DNA from 2 places in the Brevibacterium oceani genome. Region 2 is predicted to be linked to the other one. Evidence: riboswitches for the same ligand, from Rfam matches in the RefSeq annotation. Region 2 holds a riboswitch; the other holds the start of a gene.

Region 1 (3,974 bases), 710 kb from region 2:
GCCGGCCCAGGTCAGCGCGTCCTGGCCGAAGGTCGGTTCGTCGACGATGAGAACTGCCGGGCGCGGGGCGAGCATCGCCGCGACCGAGAGCCGACGCTTCTCCCCACCGGAGAGGCTCTGCGGATGCGCTTCGGCGAGGTCGCCGAGGCCGAGGACCTCGAGCAGTTCGGTCACCCGGGACTCGACGGCCTCGGTCGACCAACCGGCCAGCCTGGGGCCGAGCGCGAGTTCGGCGGCCACGCTCGCGGTGAGGAACTGATGCGCGGGCTCCTGGAAGACGATCCCGATCCGCGGAGCAAGGAAGGCGGAGGGCCACCGGTACGGGCGGGCATGCTTCGCGCTCCCGCGCAGCCCCGCCTCGGCGAGGACCTCACCAGTGAACTCAGGGATGAGGCCGGCAAGCGTGAGCGCGGTCGTCGACTTCCCGGCACCATTGGGGCCGACGATTCCGATGGCCTCGCCGGCGCGGATGTCGAGATCGATGCCGGCGGCCGCCGGTACTTTCGCGCCGGGCCGGGCGACGCCGAGGTCGCGCGCCCTCAGCAGCACCTCGCCCTGCATCCGTGGGCCCGTCCGTGCGTCGGTCCGCACGCCCGCATCTGGCCCGGATTCGGAACCCGAGTGAGCAGGGGAGTCGGGGCGGGGCGCCCGACCGGCGCTTCGTAACTCAGCGGCCTCGGGATCCTCGGGCACCCAGATACCGCACTCGCGCAGCACCTCGGCGAGTTCCGGATCCCCGAAGACCTCGCCGGGTGCCCCCTGCGCCACCACGCCCTCGCGCCCGAGGACGATGACAGTGTCGACATGCTCGAGCCACAGCCCGACGCGGTGTTCGACGACGATCATCGTCGCCGAGGTGGCGGCCCGGACGGCGAGGATCGCATCCCTCACGCCCGGGGCGGAGTCCGGATCGATGTTCGCCGTCGGTTCGTCGAGGACAATGACCTCGGGCGACATCGCATGGATGCCGGCCAGGGCGAGGCGCTGCTTCTGCCCGCCGGACAGAGCCGCGGTGGGATGATCCTCACGGAGGTCGAGGCCCAGGGCCGACAGCGAGGCCGGAATCCGAGCCTCGATGTCGTCGACAGGCACGCCGAGGTTCTCCATCCCGAACGCGACATCGTCGCCCACCCGGGAGAAGATCACCTGAGAATCGGGATCCTGGAGCACGAGCCCGGTGTCGCCTCGGCGCGGGTCGGGGGAGCGGTCGCCGATGAGGAGCTCGCCCGTGGCCTCACCGGATTCGCTCGGCAGGACCCCGGCGATCGCGTGGAGCAGGGTCGTCTTTCCGGCTCCGGACGGTCCGAGGAGCAGCACCGTCGAACCAGCCGCGATGTCGAGGTCGAGGGGGCCGACGGCGGGAGCGTCACGGTCGGCATGCGTCCACGAATACCCGCGCGCCGTGATCGGCAGCGCCATCAGCGCAGACGGCCGGAGGCGAACGAACTCAGCGCCCCGGTCTTCGCGATCGCCCGATAGGCGTACCAGGCGCCGATGCCGGAGATGACGAGACCGGAGACGATCGCGCACACCGCGTAGGCGGCCTGGAAGCCGAACTGCCATTCGGCGTTGTACATGATGTTCTCGCTCACCGCCATGAACGCCGCCGCCAGCACCCCCGACAGCGAGGTGACCCACAGGGTGAACCGCTTGTAGCCGAAGGCGGCGAAGACGAGTTCGGCGCCGAGGCCCTGCAGGAATCCCGACAGCAGCACGGTGGCTCCGAAGTGGGAGCCGAGGACGGCCTCGACGATGGCGGCGATGAGCTCGCACAGCAGGGCAGCGCCGGGTTTGCGGATGATCGCCCCAGCCAGAGGACCGGCGAGGACCCACAGTCCGGCGATGAGGCCGATCGAAGGCGGGAACGCCTGGAATGCGAGCTCGAGGACCTTCCAGCTCAGCGCCAACACCCAGAACACCAACCCGACGGCGATGCCGAGCACGGCGGTGGTGACGTAGTCGACGACTCGCCACGACTTCGTCTTCGGGGCCAGTGTGTGGACCGGCGCCGTGGACGTCGTGGATTCGGGCGTGGTGGTTTTCGGCATTGCGCCTCCTCATGCAAGGAGGGGTGAAGAGTCTCGACTTCCTTCGGCGGTGCTAACCGCATCAGGTTCGAGGGTCTGCAGCATCTTCTGCACTCTCAGCGCCCCTGACGGCGCTCCCCTGTCGTAGCCACCACTGTACAACAGGGGAGCGCCCATGCGGAGGTGCCGACTCTCGATCAGCTGGGAACCACCATCACCGGCCCCTCGGCGTGATCGAGGACCCCGCGCGAGACCGAACCGAGCAGTGCGCTCTTGATGCGACCGCGACCGCGAGTGCCCAGGACCAGCAGCTGTGCGCGTCCGCTGGCAGAGGCGAGTACCTCTTTGGGATCGCCCACCGGCACCGAGGTGGTCACCGGCAGGTCCGGGAACTGCTCACCGAGGCCGGCCGCCTCCTTCTCCAGCCCGGCCGCGACTTCCCTCTGTCGCCGTCCCGTGACCTCCGAGCTCAGTTCGAGCTCGGGGTACCAGTAGAGCCATTCCTCTCCCGCGGGCAGCACTGCAACGACCTCGAGGGCGGCCCCACGGACGGCAGCCTCTGCGGCTGCTGTGACCATCGCGACCCGCCCGGTGTCCGAGCCGTCGACGGCGACGACCACGGGCCCATCGGCGGCATCGATGGCCGTGGCGTGATGCGGGACGACGATGGTCGGGCAATGTGCATGCGCGGGAAGGGCGGTGGACACCGAACCGAGGACGCGCCCCATGAAGCCGCCGCGACCGCGGGCGCCGACGACGGCGATCTCGGCCGACGAGCTGAAGGTGACGAGCACCCCGGCAGCATCGCCGGGAGCCGTGCGGAAGCTCTTCGCACCCGGGTGATCACGGACGAGTTCGACCGCCTCGGCGAGGATCTCCTCCGCAGCTCTCTTCGCTCGCTCGTCTTCGGGTTCGCTGGGGATGGAGGCCATGTTCGGATAGATCATCGTCGGCAGCGCATACGCGGTGACGATGGTCAGTGGGATGGACCGGCGGTGTGCTTCGGCGGCGCCGACGCGGACGGCCTGGGCAGCGAGTTCGGAGCCGTCGAATCCGACGAGGACCCCGAGCTCGCGGTTGAGTCCGGACTCGCTCGGACGGGCTTCGCCCGGATGTGTTTCGGTGGGACGCGCTTCGGTCTGGCGGGACTGGGGAGACATCGCAAACCTCTCGATCGGGGCCTGGCCAACCCTGAACGCCGACGACGGCCCCGACATGCGGTATCGTCCGCGTCACCTCCAGTCTACCAACGCAATTCTACGCATTGTAGAAAAACCTGTGGAGGTGGAACCCTGCGTCTCAGATCGGGAAGCCGAGGTGGGTGAGTGCGGCCTTGAGGATGAACTCCTGGCCGTGGCACAGCTCGCTCGTGATGTCGGCGCGCAGGGTCTCCTCGGGGGTCAGCCAGTCGAGGCTGAGCGCATCGGCGCGCGGTGTGCATTCGCCGCGGACCTCGAGGATGAAGCACATGGAGATCGCGTGCTGCCTCGGATCGTGCAGCAGGGACGAGCCTTCGGTGGGGAAGTACTCGGCGATGTGGAACGGCGAGATCGCCGGCGGGATAACCGGCAGCGCCATTGGGCCGAGGTCGTTCTCCGCGTGACGCATGAGAGCCGAGCGGATCGTCTCGTGGAAGCGGATGCGTCCACCGACGACCTCCCTGCCGAGCGTCCCTTCGTCGAGGCTGCGCAGCAGCAGGCCGATGCGCTCGACGTTGCCCGATTCGCCCACCCGCACGGGAATCGCATTGACATAGGGGATCGGCATGCGTCTGCGCACGCGGGCGAACTCCTCGTCGTCGAACCAGTTCTCGTCGAAGTCCAGGGCAGTGCGAGTCATGCAGTCATCGTCCCACATCGTGGGCGCGGGCAGAAGTGCCGCACGACCCATGTTGGTGAACCAGCGCACACGTCGGGTAAAATATCTTGATGTCGAGATAAATTTCCG
Region 2 (3,974 bases):
TGCGCGGTCTTCGCCGGTTCCGCGGGCAGCGTCTCGTCGTGGAACGCCTCGGCGGTCTCCGGGTCGAGGCCGAGGGCGAACTGATCGCGCCACCGGAACTCGAACCGTGCCTTCGACAGCGCATCGTCCCTGGCCGTCGCGCCCGGGTGGCCTTTTGCCACATCCGCGGCATGAGCGGCGATCTTATAGGTGATGACCCCGGTCTTGACGTCGTCGCGGTCGGGCAGGCCGAGGTGCTCCTTCGGGGTGACATAACAGAGCATCGCCGTGCCGTAGCGGGCGATCTCGGTCGCCCCGATCGCCGAGGTGATGTGATCGTAGCCGGGCGCGATGTCGGTCACCAGCGGACCCAAGGTGTAGAACGGCGCCCCGTGGCAGAGCTCCTGCTGTCGTTCGACGTTCTCGCGGACCAGGTGGAGCGGAATGTGTCCTGGCCCCTCGACCATGACCTGGACGTCGTGAGCCCACGCGCGTTCGGTGAGTTCGGCGAGGGTGTCGAGCTCGGCGAACTGGGCGGCGTCGTTGGCATCGGCGATCGAGCCCGGCCGCAGCCCGTCGCCGAGTGAGAACGCGACGTCGTAGCGGGCGAAGATCTCGCACAGCTCATCGAAGTGGGTGTAGAGGAAGTTCTCTTCGTGGTGCGCCAAGCACCAGCCGGCCATGATCGATCCGCCGCGGGAGACCATTCCGGTGACCCGATCGGCCGTGAGGGGCACGTAGCGCAGCAGCACACCGGCATGGACGGTCATGTAGTCCACGCCCTGCTCGCACTGCTCGATGACGGTGTCTCGGTAGATCTCCCAGGTCAGCGCGTTCGCATCACCGTCGACCTTCTCCAGAGCCTGGTAGATCGGGACCGTGCCGATGGGGATGGGGGAGTTGCGGATGATCCACTCCCGGGTGGTGTGGATGTCGTTTCCGGTCGAGAGGTCCATGAGGGTGTCGGCGCCCCACTTTGCGGCCCATCGCAGCTTCTGCACCTCCTCGGCGATGGAGCTGGTGACCGCGGAATTGCCGATGTTCGCGTTGATCTTGACGAGGAAGGCCTTGCCGATGATCATCGGTTCGGACTCGGGATGGTTGATGTTGTTCGGGATGATCGCACGGCCGGCGGCGAGCTCCGAGCGGACGAGCTCGACATCGCACTGCTCGCGCAAGGCGACGAAGCGCATCTCCGGGGTGATGACGCCCTGGCGGGCGTAGTGCATTTGGGTGACCGTCCGCCCCTGCTTGGCACGGCGAGGAACCGGTTTTCGACCCTTCCACTGCTGCGAGGGCGCACCTCGGCGGACGGCAGCACGTCCGTCATCGGCGATGAGGTGGCCGCGGGCTTCGTAGGTTTCGCTGTCGAGGCGGGAGTCGATCCACGGAAACCGCAGTGCCGGCAGTCCCTCCTCGGGGACGCTGCCCGGACCGACGGTGCGGTAGACCTCGACGGGGTCGTTGGCCCGTCCGTTGGAGTCCTCGAGTTCGATGCGGGTGACGGGCACGCGGATGTCGTGCTCGGCGTCCTCGAGCCACGCCGGAGAATGCGTCGAATACTGCTCGAGGGTGAACGTTTCGCGGGCCTCGGATTCCGCAGCGGTGTTGTCGGAGGCTGCTGGGCCATCGAGCGGCGCGGATGCATTGTGCAAGGTGGGGTCTGCCTGTGGGTCGGACGCGTTGCGCGAAGTCGTGGCAGGGGCAGTTGTTTCAGGGGTGAATGCAGTCATCTGCAGTCCTCACTTCCTACGCCGGTATCAACCGGATCAGGTTCTACGGTCTCGGACGATCCAGTCCGATCTCAGCCCTTGCAGTGGGCTCCCGTGGGGTCGTGCAATTCGTATCACGACTGCTGTGATGAGGACAAGCGCGGCGGAATGGGCGGGGCAGCTCGAGCAGTTCGTTCGGCCCGCGCCGCTCGTTCAAGGCGGAGCGCACTTGTGGAGCCTCGCACCGTTCGACAGAAGCGCTTCGCCTTGAACGGCGGTGGCGAGTTCGATGAGAAGGCACATATCCGCGCTGCGCCTTGAACGACGCCGCATGAGCCTCGATCAAGCGGGCGCGCACACTTCGGTTCGTGGGCCGATCGACAGAAGTGCTGCATCTTGAACGACGCGCGTGGGGCGGGCGTGCCGAAGCGGTGGGGCAGGCCTGGCCAGGCGCGTGGTCAGGCTCCCTGGAGGAACGTCTTCGCGACTGCGCCGAGGGCGACGACGTCGGAGACCGCGACCATCTCGCGGGCCGAATGCATCGAGTACAGGGCCGGCCCCACGTCGACGGTCGTCATGCCCAGCCTGGTCGCCGTGAGCGGGCCGATCGTCGACCCGCACGGCATCGCATTGTTCGACACGAAGTCCTGGTAGTCGACCCCGGCCGCTGCGCACGCCCGCGACCACACCGCCGTGCCCACGGCATCCGTGGCGTAGCGCTGCTGAGCATTGAGTTTGAGCAGCGGGCCACCGCCGAGGCGGGGGCGGACATGCGGATCGTGCCGTTCCGGATAGTTCGGGTGGGCGGCATGCCCGGCGTCCGAGGACACGCACACCGAAGCAGCAAGAGCGGCGAGGTAGTCGCTGCGCGTCGAGTTCGGCAGCAGGGAGGCGATGATGCGTTCGGTGACGTCGGCGAGGAAAGGTCCGCACGCACCCGACCGCGAGTTCGACCCGATCTCCTCGTGATCGAAGGCGGCGAACAGGGCGATCGCATCGAGACCATCGGCATCGACCTCGGCCAACGCGCTGACACCGGCGTGGACGGACAGGAGGTTGTCCAACCTCGGCGAGGCGAAGAACTCCTCACGTGCACCGAAACGGCCAGGCTCCTGGGCCGGGATCGTGTAGACGTCGTGTCCGACGACCGACTCAGGGCCCACCTCGGCGGAGGCGGCGAGGAGGTCTATGACATCGGCCTCGGCGAGGTCGGCCAGGCCGATCACCGGTGCGGTGTGGCGCTGCTTGTCCAAGGTCAGACCATCATTGACCTGTCGGTCGAGGTGGATGGCCAGCTGCGGGATCCTGGCGATCGGGCCGGTGCGGGCGAGCACGACACGACCGTCGGCGAGGCTGAGGCGGCCGGCGAAGGCGAGCTCGCGGTCGAGCCACGAGTTCAGCAGCGGTCCGCCGTAGATCTCGACGCCGACCTGGCGCACGCCCTCGGCGATGTACTCCTCGCCGGGTTTGAGTTTGAAGGCGGGGGAATCCGTGTGGGAACCGAAGACGCGGAACCCTGGGACAGCCTCGGCGGTGGTCGTGGGGTTGATCCACGCGATGATCGCGCCGTCGCGGACGACGTAGTGCCCGGACCCGGGCGTCAGCGCCCAGGTCAGCGTTTCGTCGAGGCGGGAGAACCCGGCCGCGTCCAAGCGTGCGGCAGCCGTGGCGACCGCGTGATAGGAGCTGGGGGAGGCGCTGACGAAGTCTGTGAGGTCGGCGACCGTCTGCGCGGCGGTGTCGGGGCTCGGGTGCGATTCACTCATTTCCCCAGCCTATCCTTTGCGGTAGTTTGGATGACAAAGGGTTTGTCCCAGGCGCCGGGTTCTTCCGGATTCGGCGCCTGCGGCGGGCGATCCCCGACCCGGACCGCGGCAGCGACAGCAAGGAGTGTTCGACGTGAACCAGTTCGTGACTGAGTGGAACACCTGGCGCGACTCACGAAACTCGGCACTGGCGAAACCCTTCGGCTGGCTCAGCGTCGTCGGACTGCACTGGCTCGATCAGGAATCGACCTGGCCCGGCGCTCCCGGTACTTTCACGCTCAGCGACGGCTGGGTCACCGTTGCCCTCGAGTCCGGCACCAAGGCCGGACCCGCCGCAGAGACCTTCGACCTCATGAGCCGGGCCGGTGGTGCGGCCGGGAACGGCGGTGCGGCCGCCGGGAACGGTGCCGGGAACGGTGCCGGCAGCGGGGTGACCAGGGCGACGAGCCCGTCCGTGCCCAGCGACACGTCGACCATGCCGACCGTGACCGAACGGCTCGCCGCCGAAGACGGTGCG

What was found. Region 2 has a riboswitch for thiamine pyrophosphate ahead of thiC (phosphomethylpyrimidine synthase ThiC). Riboswitches for the same ligand answer to the same signal wherever they lie in the genome.
Region 1: it holds a riboswitch for thiamine pyrophosphate, as region 2 does, so the genes downstream of both, J9314_RS05585 (ECF transporter S component) here and thiC (phosphomethylpyrimidine synthase ThiC) in region 2, are expected to answer to the same signal.

Annotation. Positions count from the first base shown of each region.
Region 1 covers NZ_CP072846.1:1,295,285-1,299,258, forward strand. Annotated here, with positions in the region: gene J9314_RS05580 (ABC transporter ATP-binding protein) at 1-1,419, opposite strand, end outside; gene J9314_RS05585 (ECF transporter S component) at 1,419-2,048, opposite strand; TPP riboswitch at 2,070-2,178, opposite strand; gene J9314_RS05590 (universal stress protein) at 2,225-3,187, opposite strand; gene J9314_RS05595 (DUF4916 domain-containing protein) at 3,327-3,866, opposite strand.
Region 2 covers NZ_CP072846.1:587,161-591,134, forward strand. Annotated here, with positions in the region: gene thiC (phosphomethylpyrimidine synthase ThiC) at 1-1,712, opposite strand, end outside; TPP riboswitch at 1,708-1,816, opposite strand; gene J9314_RS02635 (M18 family aminopeptidase) at 2,150-3,457, opposite strand; gene J9314_RS02640 (DUF1684 domain-containing protein) at 3,591-3,974, shown strand, end outside.